DNA from 2 places in the Allobosea sp. Root670 genome. Region 1 is predicted to be linked to the other one. Evidence: predicted binding sites of a transcription regulator. Region 1 holds the regulator's gene; the other holds the start of a gene.
The links. Region 1 encodes PhoB, which activates phosphate uptake and scavenging genes when phosphate is short. Its sites were predicted from a motif close to TGTCATNNANCTGTCAT; they were not measured.

Region 1 (9,076 bases):
GGGGCCCCGCCGAGCTTCTCCAGCCGGAAATCGGTGCGCGCATCGAGCTTGAGCACCTCGACCCTGGTCTGCAGCAATTCGATGAAGGGCAGGAACAGCGCCCGGTTGAGCCCGCCCTCGTAAAGCCGCGACGGCTCGACATTCGAGGTCGCGACCACCACCACGCCGGCGGCGAACAGCGCGGTGAACAGCCGCCCGAGGATCATCGCATCGGCGATGTCCGTGACGGTGAACTCGTCGAAGCAGAGCAGATAGGCCTCATCGGCGAGATCCGCCGCGACCGGCGCGATCGGATCGCCTTCCTTGACCTCGCCGCTCTTGATCTTCTGGCGATAGGCGTTGATGCGGCCATGGACGTCGGCCAGGAACTCGTGGAAATGCACGCGGCGCTTGCGCTTCACCGGCGCGGCCTCGAAGAACATGTCCATCAGCATGGTCTTGCCGCGGCCGACCGAGCCCCAGACATAGAGCCCCTTCGGTGCAGACGCCGTGTCCGGCTTCTTGCCGAAGAGCCAGCCGAGCGCGCTGCCCTTGCGGGCGAGCCGGCGGGCGGCGAGCGTCGCGGACAAAGCCTCGAGCTTCTTGACCACCGCGACCTGCGCGGGATCGCGCTCGATGGCGCCCGCCTCGACCAGGGCGGCATAACGGTCGGTGATCGAGGCTGACATGACGGCGGGCGCTGGCGATCCGAGGAAGACCTGACGGGGTTACGGCAGCCCTGCCGTCATCGCAAGCCCACGGAGCGAACCTCGCGCGCCGGGAACACATCGTCATTGCGAGCGAAGCAAAGCAATCCAGGGGACCGGCTCGACCCGTTCAGGCCGGCGGCCCCTGGATTGCTTCGTCGCTACGCTCCTCGCAATGACGAGGAGCGGGAAGCAGGGCTTACTTGCCCTGGTTGATCGAGACCGGCTTCACCGCATTGTTGGCGAGGCCGTACTTCTCGATCAGCTTGTCATAGGTGCCGTTCGCCTGCAGCCGGTCGAGCGCACCCTTGACCGCGTCGCGCAGCTGCGTGCCTTCCGCCGTCTTGGCGAAGGGGATGCCGGCCAGCGAATGGGTGAAAGGCTTGCCGAGCGCGATATAGGTGTTCGGCTCGAGCTTCTGGAAGTGGCTCATCGTCTCGCTGCCCTGGACGCCGCCCTGCAGGCGCTGCGTCTTGAGCTGGGTGCGGGCATCGACCGAGCCTTCGGTGCCGACCACATTGATCGCCGGCTTGCCCTTGGCAACGCAGTTCGCCTCGCTCCACTCGCCGATCTGGCGCGGCCAGTTGGTCGCGCGGCTGGCGCCGACGCTCTTGCCGCAGAGGTCCTCGGGGGTCTTGATCGTGTCCTTGAAGGCGGTGACCGTGTAGAACTGAGCACCGGAATCCATGTAGTCGATGAAGTCGGCGGTCTCGCGCCGCGCCGGCAGGTCGCTCATCCCCGCCATCACCGCGTCGACGCGGCCGGTCTGCAGCGAGGGCAGCATCTGGGCGAAGGCGGTCTCCTGCCACTCGACCTTGACGCCGAGCTCCTTGGCGATGGCCTCGCCAAGCTCGATGTCGAAGCCCGAGAGCTGGTTGGTCGCGACATCCTTGAAGGCGATCGGCGGATAGTTCGGCTGGGTCGCGATCACGATCTTGCCGGCGGTCTTGATGCGGTCCGGCAGGGCCTGGGCCTGCGCGGCGAGCGCGGTGCCGGCGAGCAGCGCGGCAACGATGGTCAAACGAAGCATGTGGTCTCTCCCTCTGGTGAACTGATCCGTCGCCGTCACTTCAGGACGGCGGCGATGAAGTCGCGCGTGCGCGCCTGGCTGGGCGCGACGAGCACGGTCTGCGGCGGGCCCTGTTCGACGATCTCGCCCTTGTCCATGAAGACGACGTCGCCTGCCACTTCGCGGGCGAAGCCGAGCTCGTGCGTGACCACGATCATCGTCATGCCGGACGCCGCGAGATCGCGCATCACGTTGAGCACCTCGCCGACGAGCTCGGGGTCGAGCGCCGAGGTCGGCTCGTCGAACAGCATCAGCTTGGGCTTCATGGCGAGCGCCCGCGCGATGGCGACGCGTTGCTGCTGCCCGCCCGAAAGCTCGCTCGGATAGGCGTCGCGCTTGTCGGCGAGGCCGACGCGCTCCAGCAGCGCCGTCGCCTCGGCGACGATCTGCTTGCGCGGCTGCTTCAGCACGGTGAGCGGCCCCTCGATGATGTTCTGCAGCGCCGTCATGTGGTTGAACAGGTTGAAGCGCTGGAACACCATGCCGGTGACGAGGCGCTGGCGCGCGATCTCGACATCGGTCAATTCGTGCAGTTCGTCGCCGACGCGGCGATAGCCGATCAATTCGCCATCGACGCGGATGGCGCCCTTGTCGATCTTCTCGAGCTGGTTGATGCAGCGCAGCAGCGTCGACTTGCCCGAGCCCGAGGGCCCGATGATGCATTGCACCGTGCCGGGCTGGATCGAGAGCGAGACGTCGTTCAGCGCCTTCAGCTCGCCGAAGATCTTGCTGACATTCGCGATCGTGACGATCGCGCTATCGGCCTTCGCCGAGTTCTCCGCCGTGCTCATGCCGTTTCCTCCTGCACCGCGGCGCGCTTGGTGCGCCGCCCTCCCCGCCCCTTCGAGAAATGGCGTTCGAGGAAATACTGTCCGATCTGCAGGATCGTCACCACGAGCAGGTACCAGCCGGCCGCGACGATCAGCAACTCGATGACCCGGGCATTGGCGTAGTAGATCGTCTGCGCGTTGCGCAGGATCTCGGCATACTGGATCACGCTCGCCACCGAGGTCAGCTTGACCATGCTGATCACCTCGTTGCCGACCGGCGGGATGATGACGCGCATCGCCTGCGGCAGCACGATCCGGCGCAAGGTCGTCAGCCGGGTCATGCCGATCGCCTTGGCGGCCTCGGTCTGCCCGGTATCGACGGAGAGAATGCCGCCGCGCACGACTTCGGCGGTATAGGCGCCCTGGTTCATGCCGAGCCCGAGCAGCGTCGCCATGAACGGCCCGATGATGTCGATCGTGCGCCAGGAGAACAGGCCGGGGATGCCGATGGTCGGAAAGACCAGCGCCAGGTTGAACCAGATCAGCAGCTGCAGCAGCAGCGGCGTGCCGCGGAAGAACCAGATGTAGAACAGCGCCGCGCTGCGCAGCACCGGGTTCGGCGACATGTACATGATCGCGAAGATCACCCCGAGCACGATGCCCAGCGTCATCGCGCAGACCGTCATGATCAGCGTGTTGCCGAGACCGGCGATGATCGCCGGCGCGGTGAAGAACTGCCGGACCACCGGCCAGGCGATGTCACCTTCGACGAAGGCCATCACGATCCAGGCGAGGATCGCGAGGATGATCACTGACGCGACCCAGCGCCCGTAGAAGCGCCGCGGCACGATCCTGAGATGCGAGACCGCAGCGAGATCGCGGCTGCTGATCGGCGAGGTGGCGTCGCTCATCGCTTCGTCTCCCGGCTCCAGGTTTCGAGAGCGGCGAGCTTGCCACGGAAGCGCGCGATCTGCTCGCGCACCCGCTCTGGCGCCGTGCCGCCATGGCCGCTGCGCGCGGCGACCGCGGCATCGAGCGTCAACTGGTCGAGCACGCCGGCATCGAGGCGCGGATCGACCGCCCGGAGGTCGACGGCATCGAGCGTTTCAAGCTCGCGGCCCATCTCCTCGCAATAGCGCACCAGCGCACCGGTGATCTCATGCGCTTCGGCGAAGGGCACGCCATTGCGAGCGAGATGATCGGCCACCTCGGTCGCCAGCGCGAAGCCGGAGCCGGCCTGCGCCCGCATCGTCGCGACATCGGCGCTCATGCTGGCGATCAGCCCGGCGAAGGCCGGCAGCACCTCCTCCAGCACGTCGACGGCGTCGAAACCGGTGCGCTTGTCCTCCGCGAGGTCGCGGTTATAGGACAGCGGCAGCCCCTTCAGCGCGCCGAGCATGGTGACGAGATCGCCGGTCAATCGCGCCGCCCGGCCGCGCGAGATCTCGGCGATATCCGGGTTCTTCTTCTGCGGCATGATCGACGAGCCGGTCGCGAAGGCGTCATCCAGCGTCACCCAGGCGAATTGCCGGGAGGTCCACAGCGTCACCTCCTCCGCGAGCCGCGACAGGTTCGTCGCCAGCATCGCCGCGACGAACAGGAACTCGGCGACATGGTCGCGCGCGCCGACCGCATCGACCGAATTCTCGAACGGCCCGTCATAGCCGAGCGCCTTGGCGCTGAGCTCCGGATTGAGCGTGATCGCCGAACCGGCGAGCGCCGCCGCCCCGAGCGGGGACTGGCCGGAGCGCTTCTCCCAGTCGGTCAGGCGCGAGGCATCGCGCATCAACACCTGCCCATGCGCCATCAGCCAGTGGCCGAAAGTGACGGGCTGCGCGCTCTGGAGATGGGTGAAGCCGGGGCAGACCGACGCCGCATGCTCGTCCGCCTGGTCGGCGATCGCGGTCAGCAGTTCCGCCAGCATGCCGGCGAGCGTGCGCGACTTGCTCCGCAGATAGAGCTTGAGATTGTTCGCCGCCTGATCGTTGCGCGAGCGTCCGGCTCGGAGCTTGGCGCCGGTCGAGCCGACGCGCTCGGTCAGGATGCGCTCGATGAAGGTATGCACGTCCTCGTCATCGGGCCCGGGCGCGATCCGCCCCTCGACCGTATCGCGGGCGATCCCGTCGAGCGCGGTCAGGATGGCCTGGAGTTCCTCGGCAGTCAGCAGGCCGGCCCGTCCGAGCTCGGCCGCATGCGCCTTGCCGCCCGCGACATCCTGCGGCACCAGCCTTGCGTGTTCGCCGGCGGCGCTCGACAGCTTCATCAGCCGCGGGTCCGGCGGCTTGCGGAAGCGGCCGCCCCAGAGTCGGGTCGTCTGGTTCATGATCTCATTCCTCCCGTTGAGGAAGAATGGCCTCTTGACCGAGAGGCCGGCAAACGAAACGATCTCCGCCGAGATAGTCCAAAAAGGAATACCCCATGGCGGCCAGCCGGCCACCCCCGTCAGCCGCGGCGCTGAGGGCGTTCGCGACGGTCGCAAGGCTGGGCTCGACGGCCCGTGCCGCCCTCGCGGTCAACCTGACCCAGAGCGCCGTCTCCAAGCAGATCCTCTCGCTGGAGCACCATCTCGGCACGGTGCTGTTCGACCGCAGCCCGCTCGGCCTCAAGCTCACCGAAGCCGGCGCGATCTACCTGCCCTATGCGGAAGCCGCGCTGGAGCAGATGGAACGCGGCGCCAGGCGTCTTGCGGAGCGCAGCGCCATCGCCCGGCCGATCCGCCTGCATATGGTCGCGATCGCCGGCGAACGCTGGCTGATGGCGCGCTTTCCGGCCTTCGCCGAGGCCCATCCCGGCGTCGACGTGCAGTTCACCAATTATGTCAGCGAGAGCGAGACCGAGGAGCCGGATATCGAGATCGCCCATGGCGTCCCGCCCTGGCCTGGAAAGGAGGCGCATTTCCTCTTCGGCCGCGATGTCGCGCTCGTCGCCGCGCCGAGCCTGATCGAGCGGATGGGCGGTTTCCGCCGCGCCGCCGATATCCAGAAGATGACCCTGCTGCAGCACTACCAGATGCCGGCCTTCTGGGCCGAGTTCACCGAAGCCCATGACCTGCGCGGCGCGGTGCCGGAGCATACCGTGCGCTACGGCTATTATTCCGTGATCACCAGCGCCGCCGTCGCCGGCCTCGGCCTCGCGCTGGCGCCACGCTGCTACGTCGCCGACGAGTTGGCCTCCGGCGCGCTCGTCAATCCGCTGGGGCTCGGCTTCACCAGCGCCACCGGCTGCTGGCTGACGCGGCCGCTCGACCAGCCGCCGCGGCCGGGGCTGGATGCCTTCATCGCCTGGCTGCGGGCCGAGGCCGAGAGCTTCGACGCAGCGACGCGCGCGCCGCCCCCTTACGTCTGACCGGACCCGGCGAAACCTCCCCCTCGCCTGCGCGTTGTCACCCGAGGAGGAGGAGCCATGCTCACCATTCTGCCAGCCCCGGACCATGTCGCCGCCTATCGGCTGTCGCAGACGCTCACGGCTGAGGATCTCGACGCCATCATGGCCGATATCGACGCCCGGCTCGAACGTCACGAGAAGCTCGGCATCCTCGCCGACATGACCGATTTCACCGACATGACGCTGGCCGCGGCCTGGAAGGACGCGCGCTACAGCCTCGGCAAGCTCTGGGAGCTCAGGCGCTTCCCCAAGGAAGCCGTGATCACCGACAAGGGCTGGCTCGCCGGCTTCGTCGATCTGCTCGACCCGGCGATCCCCTTCGTCAAGGTCCGCGCCTTCAAGCCCGAGGACTATGACAAGGCCCTGACCTGGGCCGGCGATATCGAGGGCGGCCCGAACGCCTGAGGCTTACGCGGCGCCGCTGCGCGCGAAGGTCTCGTCGAAGGCGTAACCCGCGCCGCGCACGGTGCGCAGCGGGTCTTTGGCGTCGCCCGGCGTGATCGCCTTGCGCAGCCGCCCGACATGGACGTCGACCGTGCGCTCGTCGATATAGACGTCGCGACCCCAGACAGCGTCGAGGAGCTGGGCGCGCGAATAGACCCGGCCCGGCGCCTGCATCAGGAATTCCAGCAGGCGGAACTCGGTCGGGCCGAGATGCAGTTCGCTCCCGGCGCGCCGGACGCGGCGCGTCGTGCGGTCGAGTTCGAGATCGCCGGCCGCGAGCAACCCTGCGACATGGCCAGGCTTCGCTCTGCGAAGAAGCGCCTGGATGCGGGCGATCAGCTCCGGCAGCGAGAACGGCTTCACGACATAGTCGTCGGCGCCGGTCGCAAGCCCGCGCACGCGCTCGGTCTCCTCGCCGCGCGCCGTCAGCATGATGATCGGCACGCGCTCGGTGTCTCGGCGCGAGCGCAGGCGCCGGCAGAGCTCGATGCCGGAGAGACCCGGCAGCATCCAGTCGAGCAGGACCAGATCAGGCGTGGAATCGCGCAGATGCAGCTCGGCGTCATCCCCGCGCGCGACGCTGTCGACCTCGAAGCCCTCGGCTTCGAGGTTGTAGCGCAGCAGCAGGGTGAGCGGCTCCTCGTCCTCGACGATCAGGATACGTGCGGCCATGATGGCTTTGACCTCAGCTTCCCGTCACCGCTTCGACCTCGATATTGGTCGTGTCGAGCTTCGGCCGGTTCACGTCGAGGGAATCGCCGGTGACGAGGTAATGGATCGTCTCGGCGATATTGGTGGTGTGGTCGCCGATGCGCTCGATGTTCTTGGCGCAGAACAGCAGATGCGTGCAGAAGGTGATGTTGCGCGGATCTTCCATCATATAGGTCAGGAGTTCGCGGAACAGCGAGGTATAGAGCGCGTCGATCTCGTCGTCGCGCTTCCAGACCTCGAGCGCCTTCTGCTCGTTGGTCGCGGCATAGGCGTCGAGCACGTCCTTGAGCTGGGCCTGCACGAGGCGGCTGATATGCTCGAGGCCGACGACCGCGCGATGCGGCGGCTGGAACTGCCCGGCGATGGCGACGGCGCGCTTGGCGATGTTCTTGGCGAGATCGCCAACGCGCTCGATGTCGGAGGCGAGGCGGATCGCCGAGATCAGCTCGCGCAGGTCCTGCGCCAGCGGCTGGCGCCGGGCGATGGTGAGCACGGCCTTCTCCTCGACCTCGCGCTGGAGATTGTCGAGGCGCTGGTCGGCCGAGATGATCTTCTGAGCGAGCGCGGTGTCGCGACGAACGAGCGCGACGGTCGAGTCGCCCAGCATGCGCTCGGCCATGCCGCCCATTTCAGCGAGGCTGCGGCGGATGCCTTCGAGATCGGTGTCGTAGGAGCGGACGATGTGGTCGGTCATAGGGGTGTCCTCCTCGTCGCCGCTTAGCCGAAACGGCCGGTGACGTAGTCCTGGGTCTGCTTCTTGGCCGGGTTCATGAAGATCGTGTTGGTCGGCGCGAACTCGATGACCTCGCCGAGATACATGAACGCCGTGTACTGCGAGATGCGCGCCGCCTGCTGCATGTTGTGCGTGACGATGGCGATGGTGAAATCGCTCTTGAGCTGCTCCAGCAGGTCCTCGATCTTGCCGGTCGAGATCGGGTCGAGCGCCGAGGTCGGCTCGTCGAACAGGATCACTTCCGGCTTCTGCGCGATGGTGCGCGCGATGCAGAGGCGCTGCTGCTGGCCGCCGGAGAGGCCCATGCCGGAGCTCTTCAGCTTGTCCTTGACCTCGTCCCAGAGCGCGGCGCGGCGCAGCGCGCCCTCGACACGGTCGTCGAGCTCGGATTTCGGCGGCTTCTCGTAGAGGCGGATGCCGAAGGCGACGTTGTCGTAGATCGACATCGGGAACGGCGTCGGCTTCTGGAACACCATCCCGACGCGCGAGCGCAATTCGTTCACGTCGACGTCGTTCGAGATGATGTTGCGGCCGTCGAGCATGATCTGCCCTTCCGCGCGCTGCTGCGGATAGAGCGAGTAGATCCGGTTGAAGATGCGCAGCAGGGTCGACTTGCCGCAGCCGGACGGGCCGATCAGCGCCGTGACGTGACGATCACGGAAGTCGAGATTGATGTTCTTCAGCGCCTTGTGCTCGCCGTAGTAGAAATCGAGGTTCTTCACCGCGATCCGGACGGGCGCCTCGGCATCGAGCGACTGGGGGGAGAGTTCAAGGGTCGAAAGCATCGACTTAGGTCCTCAAGGTCGGTCGCGACCGGGTTGGTTTCAGGCTCACTTGCTGCCGGCGACGATGCGCCGGGCAACGATCGAGAGCACGAGGATCGAGACGGTGATGATGAGCGAGCCGGCCCAGGCGAGCTGCTGCCAGTTCTCGTAAGGGGCGGAGGCGAACTGGTAGATCGTTACCGGCAGGTTGGAGACGCCGCCGGTGAGCGTCGGCGAGAACCAGAAATTGTTGTTGAGCGCGGTGAAGAGCAGCGGCGCCGTCTCGCCGGCGATGCGGGCGAGCGCCAAGAGGATGCCGGTGACCATGCCGGCCTTGGCCGCGCGCCAGGTCACCGATGTGATCACGACGGAAGGCGGCGCGCCGAGCGCGGCGCCAGCCTCGCGCAAGGGACCGGGCACGAGGTTCAGCATGTCCTCGGTGGTGCGCACGATCACCGGGATCGCGATGATGCCGAGCGCGACGCCGCCGGCCCAGCCGGAATAGCCGCGGAACG
Region 2 (9,076 bases), on a different contig from region 1:
ACCGGCTTCATCTTCGAGCTTCACGACACGGCCCGCGGCGACGGCAAGCCTGTCGCCGGCGGCGGCCGCTATGACAATGTCCTCGGCCGTCTCGGCGCGCGCCAGCCACTTCCTGCTGTCGGCGCTTCACTCTGGCTCGACCGCCTGACGGGAGACGCCACATGAGCCAGATGCCAGATAACGACGCTCCGCTTGTCCTCGCCGTGCCTTCCAAGGGCCGGCTGCAGGAGAACGCCACGGCCTTCTTCGGCCGCGCGGGTCTGAAATTCGTTAAGTCGCGCGGCGAGCGCGACTATCGCGGCGCCATTGCCGGTGTCGATGGGGCTGAGGTCGCATTCCTCTCGGCCTCCGAGATCGTGGCGCAGCTCTCCTCCGGCGCCGCCCATATCGGCATCACCGGCGAGGATCTTGTTCGCGAGCAGCTCTCCGACGCCGATGCGGCAGTCGAGATGTTGACGCCGCTCGGCTTCGGCCATGCCAATGTCGTCGTCGCCGTGCCGCAGGCCTGGATCGACGTGCGCAACATGGCCGATCTCGACGACGTCGCGTCAGTGATGCGGGCGCGCCATGGCAAGAAGCTGCGCGTCGCGACGAAGTACGTGAATCTGACCCGCCGCTTCTTCGCCGAGCACGGCCTCGCCGATTACCGCATCGTCGAAAGCCTCGGCGCGACCGAAGGCGCGCCGGCTGCCGGCACCGCCGAGATCGTGGTCGATATCACCACCACTGGCGCGACGCTTTCTGCCAATGCGTTGAAAGTGCTCGACGACGGCGTGATGCTGGCCTCCGAAGCCAACCTCGTCGCCTCGATGCAGGCGCCCTGGGGCGCGCGGGCGAAGGCGGCGGCGAAGACCATCCTGTCGCGGATCGCGGCCGAGGAGGAAGGGCGCACGCTCCGCGAGGTCCGCGCCAGGCTCGACCTTGCCGCCGATGCGCTGGCCGTACTGGAAGAGCGCTTCGGCGCCCGCCTGCCGTTCGGGGCGCCGGCAACGGGTGCGCCGCTGACGCTGCATTGTCCGGAGAAGGCGGTCTTCGCGCTGGTCGAACATCTCGACGGGCTTGGCGCCGACGACATCACCGTCAGCGCTCCGGCCTATGTCTTTCGCCGCGCGAACCGTTTGCTGGAGCGGTTGAACGCCCGCATCTGATGCCGCGCGGCCGCATCGGAATGACGCGATTGCCAGCGGTTCAGCCTTGATCCCGAACCAATTGGCCTCTAGGCGTGTTAACCGGTTTGGCGGCACGTCGCGTTGCCGTGCGAGTGATGAATGCGGGTAAGACGATCATGATCCGACGCCTTGGCCTTGCGGCCGTTCTTGCGACCCTGGCCGTGCCGATGCTGATGCCGGGCGAAGCGATGGCGCAGCGCCGCCAGCAGATGCCGTCTCGAGAGGAACTCGGCGGCGGGACAACGGCGATTCCGTTGCCGCAGCAGGAGAAGACCTTTCCGCTCGGCGCGAGCTGGAGCGTCGTGGCGATGAACGGCAAGCCGGTCCAGGACCGGCGCGCGACCCTGATCGTCGACCAGAATCTGCGCGGCACCGGCTTCGGCGGCTGCAACACCTTCTCGGCCTCCGCCTATCCGCTGCGCCAGCAGGGCTTCGCGGTCGGCCCGATCGCCATCACCAAGCGCAGTTGCGACAAGGGCACGCTCGATTTCGAGAAGGCGTTCCTGATGGCGCTGCGCGCGACAAACAAATGGGATCTCGTCAACGGCCGCCTCGTGCTGAAGGGCGGGGCGGGCGAGTTGACCCTGAGCCGGTCGCTTTGACCGAGGCGCTTTCTTCCCTTTGAGGGGAGAAGGCTCCTGCGCAGCAGATGAATCGGAAAAGGGTCGCGCGAGCGACCCTTTTTGTTTCGGCAAGCGGAGGGCGCGCCGGGGTTAGGCTGCCGGCGTTTTCGCGGTGGGCGTCGGCGTGAAGGTGCCGTCCGCATTGGGCTCCATGGTGACGATCGCGTCGTGCATGCTGCGCAGCGTCGCGCGATGGCCGATCGAGACGATCCGGGTCTGCGGCAGCTCGCGGTCGATCGTTTCATAGATCTCGCCTTCCAGCTTCTCGTCGAGCGAGGCGGTGGCCTCGTCGAGGAAGAGCCAGTCCGGCTTGCTCAGAAGGGCGCGCGCCACGGCCAGGCGCTGCTGCTCGCCGCCCGAGAGGCGCTGGCCCCAGAGGTCGACCTCGTCGAGCTTGTCAGCGAGGTGGCCGAGCTTGACCTTCTCCATGGCCGCTCGGGTCGCGGCGTCGTCATAGGCGCCTTCCTCGGCCGGATAGGCGAGCGCTGCCCTCAGCGAACCCTGCGGCAGATAAGGGCGCTGCGGCAGCAGCATGATCTGCGCCTCCGCGGGAATCCCGACCTTGCCGTCGCCGAAGGGCCAGATGCCGGCAATAGCGCGGAACAGCGTCGACTTGCCCGAGCCGGAGGGGCCGATCAGCAGCGTCGAGCGTGTCTTGCCGAGATCGAGCGCACCGAGCTTCACGATCGGCTTGCCGTTGGGCAGGAGGAGCGTGGCGTCGCGGAGATGCAGGCTCTCGTCATCAGAGGTCTCGCGGCCGAGCGCCTCCTCGCTGATCGCGCCGTGCTGCGCTTCTTCGACGGCGGTCTCGAAGGAGGTCAGGCGGTTGATCGAGGCGAGATAGGAGGCGATCGAGGAGTAGCTGTTGATGATGAAGGAGAGGGCCGTCTGCACCCGGTCGAAGGCGCCGGCGACCTGCATCATGATGCCGAGCGTGATCGTGCCCGCGAAATAGTACGGAGCAAGGATGATATAGGGCAGGACGACGCTGAGCTGGTTGTAGGACAGGGTGAAGCTGGTCAGCTTCAGCCGGCGCCAGACCAGTCGGTAGAAGTTCTCGACGATATCGCGGAAGCGCTGGGCGAGATGGCTGCGCTCTGTCGGTTCGCCGACCATCAGCGCGATCTGCTCGGAATATTCGCGCAGGCGCGCCAGCGAGAAGCGGAAATTCGCCTCGCGCTTCTCCTGCTCGAATTCGAGCCGGATCAGCGGGCGGCCGATCACATGGGTGAGCCAGGTCGCCGCCACCGCATAGAAGAATGCCACCCAGAAGATATAGCCGGGGATCGCAAGCGAGGTGCCGGGCAGGGTGAAGCTGACCTGGATATTCCAGAGGATGATCGAGAACGAGACCAGCGTGGAGACCTGCGAGAGCAGGGGCAGCGCGAAGCCGTAGGTCGAGTTGACGAAGGACCGCGTGTCCTCGGCGATACGCTGGTCGGGGTTGTCGACGCTGCCGGCAAGCGCGATCCGGTAATGCGTAGCGTGGTCGAGCCAGCGCCGCGTGTACTCGTTCGCCATGAACTGCCGCCAGCGGATCAGGATCGTGTAGTTGGCGAACAGCTCGATCAGGTTCGAGGCGACCCAGAGCACCGCCCAGACGCAGAAGACGTAGAAGAGCTGGTACCAGAACGCCGTCGCATCCTTGTTCTGCAGCGCGTCGTACATGTCGCGGTTGAAGAAGGAGAGGCGCAGCGTGATGCCGACCTGAATCTGGTTGAGGACGATCAGGAAGACGAAGAGCGAGACCGCCAGCGTGCCGAGCCTGATCTTGAACGGGCCGATCGGCCAGAGATTGGCGGTGGTGATCTGGTCGGATTCGAAATAGGGCGAGGCGATGCGCGCGATGCGCGCGATCACCGGCACGAAGGAGATCGCGTAGATCAGGATCGCGAAGACGCCGACCGTCGTCGGCAGGCTGGTCGGTATCGGTGGAACGCCAAGCGTCGCAGGCCACCAGCCGAGATGGGCTGCGATCGCGGCCGCACCGAACACCAGGTACTCGATGGCGAAGACGCCCGAGAATATCCGCAGGAAGAAGGGCAGGGCCGGCGAGCGAAATGTCACGACCGCCAGCAGCAGGCCGACGACACCCATTCCGATAAGGGCAGCCGAGCCGGCTTGCTGGCCGACGATCAGCGTGGCCGCCGCCAGCACGGCGACGAGGATGCTCAACAAGCGCATAGACGGGAATCCTGGCGGGAGACGGTGAAAGCCACGATTCGGACCATGTCGCAGCGGGAGTGGCCTTTCAATGGCGACGCGCCCGGATGAGCAAATTGTCATCTGCCGGAGAGGTCGCGGCGAGCCGTCCACGATCCAGCGGACCCTGAAGCGAAACGCCCCGGACGAGCAGGGCTCGTCCGGGGCGCAAAGCTCGAAAAGACGGGCGGTTCGACCGCCGGCCGATCACTCGGCGGCGACGATCTTGCCGGCGTCCCACTTGTACATCGAGAAGCTCGGCGAACTCAGGTCGCCGGTCTTGCCATAGGTCAGCGTGCCGATCGCGGTCTTGACCGGCATGCCGGAATGCAGGGCCTTGGCGGCGCCATTGGCATCGCCCGGCTTGCCGGCCTTCTCGATCGCGGCCTTGAGCACCTCGACCGCGGCGTAGGCGTTGAGCGTGAAGGCCTCCGGCGGGATGCCCTTCTCCTTCAGCGCTGCGACGGCCTGGGCCGAGTCGGGGTTCTTCAGCGCGTCCGTCGCGTTGGTGAAGAGCGTGCCGGTGGCACGGTCGCCGCCAATCGCCGCGAACTCGGTGTTGGAGAGGCCTTCGCCACCGATGATCGTCGCCTTGACGCCGGCGTCGGCTAGCTGGCGCGCGAGCAGGCCGCCCTCGGGATGGTAGCCGCCGAAATAGATGGCGTCGACATTCGCAGCCTTCAGGCGCGTCACGACGGCCGAGAGGTCCTTGTCGCCGGGATTGACAGTCAGGGCGATCACTTCCTTGAGCCCGCCGGCATTGATGCCCTTCTGGAAGGCGTCGGCGAGGCCCTTGCCGTAGGTGCCCTTGTCATGGACGATCGCGATCTTCGCGTCCTTGAAGTTCTTCAGGACGTAAGCGGCGGCGATGTCGGCCTGCTGGTCGTCACGGCCGCAGGTGCGGAAGACATTGGTCAGGCCGCGGGTGGTCAGCGCCGGCGAGGTCGCGGTCGGCGTCACCATCAGCACGCCGCTCTCGGAGAACACGTCCGAGACAGCCATGGCGACGCCGGAGGTCACCGGGCCGACCACGAATTTGATCTTGTCGCCGACGAGCAGGTTGGCGGAGGAGACGCCCTGCTTCGGATCGCCGGCATCGTCGGCGAGCTTCAGCACGAGCTTCTCGCCGAGCACGCCGCCATTCTTGTTGATCACGTCGACGGCGGTCTGGGCGCCATTTTTGACCTGGTCGCCATAGGCGGCGACCGGGCCGGTCAGCGGCGCGACGAGGCCGATGGTGATGTCAGCCTGCGCGGCCTGGGCGGAGAGGAACAGCGCGGCAGCGAGGGCGGCGCCGGACAGAAGTTGTGACTTTTTCATCTGCATCTCCCTACGACATGCAACTTTGGCGCGCGAACCCGACAGGGATCGCTTGCCGCCTGTATAAGCCAGGAAGCCGGCGGAAGGCACTGCCCAAGCTTTCATCAGTCCTGTCGGGAAATGCATGGCGGTGCGGCAGGCGGTATCGCGAGGCTGGACAAGGCCCCGCCCGCGCTCAGCCGCTGCGCGCCTTGCGCTGGGCTTCCAGCTCCTCTGTAACGGCGATCACGTCGAGATAATCCTCGTGCCGGGCCGGCGCATAGTGCGAGACATGGCCGTCGGTGAAGCTCTTCCAGGCCTCGGGGGCCGCCTCCTTCATCCCGTTCATGGCGGCGACGAAATCGTCCTTCAGCCCCTGCGGCAGGTTGGCACGGGTCGAGAACGGGCTCGCCGGGATCAGCGGCGAGGTCCAGATCACGCGGGTCGAGCCGGCCGGGATCATCCCGCGATCGGCGAGCCTTTGCGCGACGCCGTGCTCTGCATTGGTCTGGTGGGTCGCGACGATATCGAACTGGCCGCGCACCAGCGCCAGAACCGAATTGTCATGGCCGCCGGAGAAGACCGTGCCGCTGAAATGGGTCTTCGGGTCGATGCCCTGCTTGCGCAGGAAATAGGAGGGGAAGGCGTAGCCGGAGGTCGAGTTCGGATCGGCGAAGGCCATCACCTTGCCCTTGAGATCGGCGAGGTTCTGGTAGGGGCTCTCCGATCGCACCAGCAGCACGGAGTAATAGCCTTCCTGCCCGTGGTTATCGACATCGCGCAGCAGCGGCTGGAGCTTGTCGCCGAGCACGCGGCGGCCGAGCGCGTAGACCGCGGGGCCGAAGCGGGCGAAATCGACCTGGTCGGCGCGCATCGCCTCGACCAGGCCGGCATAGTCGGCGACCCGGAAGAAGCGCACGGGCACGCCGAGGCGCTGCGACAGGTAATCCACCATCGGCTGGGTGCGGGCGATAGCGCCGGCCTCGTTCTCGGCGGATGAGACGCCGAAGCGCACCTCCTTGATGCCCTGCCGCCAGTCCGGCGCCTGCGCGAAGGCGGGGGCGATGCTGCCGGCGGCGAGGCCGGCAAGGACGAGGCGGCGTGTGGGCATGATCATCTCTGTCGCGGTGAAGTTGAAGGCGCCTCGATGCGCGCCCGCGACGACAGCCGGATGGCCGGCGGATGACAGTGCTGTGAAACGAGAAAAGGCCCGGCTTGCGCCGGGCCTTCCGTAGTCTCGGTAGGTGGATGGATCAGAAGTCCATGCCGCCCATGCCGCCGCCGCCCATCGGAGGCATCGGGGCGTCCTTCTTCGGCTGCTCGGCAACCATCGCCTCGGTGGTGATCAGCAGGCCAGCGATCGAAGCCGCGTCCTGGATCGCCGTGCGCACGACCTTGGTCGGGTCGATGATGCCGGCCTTGACCAGATCGCCGTACTCGCCGGTCTGGGCATTGTAGCCGTAGGAGTAGTCCTTGGCCTCGAGCAGCTTGCCGATCACGACCGCGCCGTCATCGCCGGCGTTGTCGACGATCTGGCGGGCCGGAGCGGCGATCGCCTTGCGGACGATCTCGACGCCGGTCTTCTGGTCGTCGTTCTGGGTCTTGATGCCCTTGACCGAGGACAGGGCGCGCAGGAGCGCGACGCCACCGCCGGGAAGGATGCCTTCTTCGACCGCAGCGCGGGTCGCGTTCAGGGCGTCGTCGACGCGGTCCTTCTTCTCCTTGACCTCGACCTCGGTCGCGCCGCCGACGCGGATGACCGCGACGCCGCCGGCGAGCTTGGCCAGACGCTCCTGGAGCTTCTCACGGTCGTAGTCCGAGGAGGTCTCCTCGATCTGGGCCTTGATCTGGCCGACGCGAGCCTCGATGTCCTTCTTCTTGCCGGCGCCGTCGATGATCGTGGTGTTCTCCTTCTCGATGCGCACCTTCTTGGCGCGGCCGAGCATGTTGAGCGTCACGGTCTCGAGCTTGATGCCGAGGTCTTCCGAGATCATCTGGCCGGCGGTCAGGATCGAGATGTCCTCGAGCATGGCCTTGCGGCGATCACCGAAGCCCGGAGCCTTGACGGCCGCGACCTTCAGGCCGCCACGGAGCTTGTTGACGACGAGCGTGGCCAGGGCCTCGCCCTCGACGTCCTCGGCGATGATGAGCAGCGGCTTGCCGGTCTGCACCACGGCCTCGAGGATCGGCAGCATCGCCTGGAGCGAGGACAGCTTCTTCTCGAAGATCAGGATGTAGGGGTCTTCCAGCTCGGCAACCATCTTCTCCGAGTTGGTGATGAAGTACGGCGACAGGTAGCCGCGGTCGAACTGCATGCCCTCGACGACGTCGAGCTCGGTCTCGGCGGTCTTGGCTTCCTCGACGGTGATGACACCCTCGTTGCCGACCTTCTGCATGGCGGTCGAGATCATCTTGCCGACCGACTCGTCGCCGTTGGCCGAGATCGTGCCGACCTGCGCGACTTCCGCGTTCGACGTGACCTTCTTGGAGTTCTTCTTGAGGTCGGCGACGATGGCCTCGACGGCCAGGTCGATGCCGCGCTTCAGGTCCATCGGGTTCATGCCGGCCGCAACCGACTTGGCGCCTTCACGGACGATCGCCTGGGCGAGAACGGTGGCGGTGGTGGTGCCGTCGCCGGCATGGTCGTTCTGGCGCGAAGCGACTTCGCGGACCATCTGGGCGCCCATGTTCTCGAACTTGTCGGAAAGCTCGATTTCCTTGGCGACGGTGACGCCGTCCTTGGTGATGCGCGGGGCGCCGAACGACTTCTCGATCACGACGTTGCGGCCCTTCGGACCCAGCGTGACCTTCACGGCGTTGGCGAGGATATCCACGCCGCGCAGCATCTTGTCGCGGGCATCGGTGCCGAACTTGACGTCTTTAGCAGCCATGAGAGCTACTCCTTGAACTGGAAACGGAAGAGAGCGGTCAGGCGGCTATCAGCCGACGACGCCCATGATGTCGGATTCCTTCATGATCAGGAGGTCCTGACCATCGATCTTGACCTCGGTGCCCGACCACTTGCCGAACAGGACGCGGTCGCCCTTCTTGACGTCGAGGGCAACGAGCTTGCCGGCCTCGTCACGCGCGCCGGAACCGACGGCGATGACCTCGCCCTCTTGGGGCTTTTCCTTGGCGGTCTCGGGGATGATGATGCCACCCTTGGTCTTCTCTTCGCCATCCAGGCGACGGACCACGACGCGGTCATGCAAAGGACGGAACTTCATGGTTCTGTCTTCCTCTCGGTCTTATTCGTTTCGGGTGCCGCTGAAGGGCTCCCGGGGGAGGCTGTTAGCAGTCACCCGATGGGAGTGCTAACAGATGGCGGGGAGATAGGCGCGGGCGTCCGGAGAGTCAAGGAAGCGCCCCGCGATAAAGTGAACGCCGGCGGATGCGATGTCGCAGGTCGCAGCAGGCCTGCTGGCAGCAGCGCTTGAACACGCTAACATGGCGGAATGACGACGCCCTCGCCCGACCCGCGCCTCGACGCCATCGCCCGCTCCTGCGTCGCGCTGCATGTGCGCATGACCGCACGCGCCGTGACGCGGGCCTATGACGAGGCGATGCGCCCGAGCGGGCTCAAGATCACCCAGTTCGTCCTGCTCTCGGCGCTCAGCACCGGACAATGGAAATCGGTCACGGAGCTGGCGGAACGCTTCGCGCTGGAGCGGACCTCGCTGACGCGCAACCTCCAGCTTCTGGCGACTGAGGGCATGGTCGAGCCGGTCGAGTGCCGGGGGCGGGCCTCGGTCTACGCCGTGACCGAAAAGGGCAGAGCCGCGA

Region 2: the regulator PhoB is predicted to act here: its motif matches at 6,476-6,492, upstream of phnD (phosphate/phosphite/phosphonate ABC transporter substrate-binding protein).

Annotation. Positions count from the first base shown of each region.
Region 1 is NZ_LMJU01000017.1:479,733-488,808, forward strand. Features, by position in the region: gene zapE (cell division protein ZapE) at 1-668, opposite strand, end outside; gene ASE61_RS20300 (ABC transporter substrate-binding protein) at 886-1,716, opposite strand; gene ASE61_RS20305 (amino acid ABC transporter ATP-binding protein) at 1,752-2,546, opposite strand; gene ASE61_RS20310 (amino acid ABC transporter permease) at 2,543-3,436, opposite strand; gene argH (argininosuccinate lyase) at 3,433-4,848, opposite strand; gene ASE61_RS20320 (LysR family transcriptional regulator) at 4,944-5,870, shown strand; gene ASE61_RS20325 (STAS/SEC14 domain-containing protein) at 5,928-6,314, shown strand; gene phoB (phosphate regulon transcriptional regulator PhoB) at 6,318-7,025, opposite strand; gene phoU (phosphate signaling complex protein PhoU) at 7,039-7,758, opposite strand; gene pstB (phosphate ABC transporter ATP-binding protein PstB) at 7,782-8,582, opposite strand; gene pstA (phosphate ABC transporter permease PstA) at 8,628-9,076, opposite strand, start outside.
Region 2 is NZ_LMJU01000001.1:737,595-746,670, reverse strand. Features, by position in the region: gene ASE61_RS03415 (ATP phosphoribosyltransferase regulatory subunit) at 1-165, shown strand, start outside; gene hisG (ATP phosphoribosyltransferase) at 171-1,148, shown strand; gene ASE61_RS03405 (META domain-containing protein) at 1,286-1,771, shown strand; gene ASE61_RS03400 (ABC transporter ATP-binding protein/permease) at 1,883-3,976, opposite strand; gene ASE61_RS03395 (branched-chain amino acid ABC transporter substrate-binding protein) at 4,202-5,314, opposite strand; gene phnD (phosphate/phosphite/phosphonate ABC transporter substrate-binding protein) at 5,490-6,404, opposite strand; gene groL (chaperonin GroEL) at 6,547-8,184, opposite strand; gene groES (co-chaperone GroES) at 8,233-8,520, opposite strand; gene ASE61_RS03375 (MarR family winged helix-turn-helix transcriptional regulator) at 8,749-9,076, shown strand, end outside.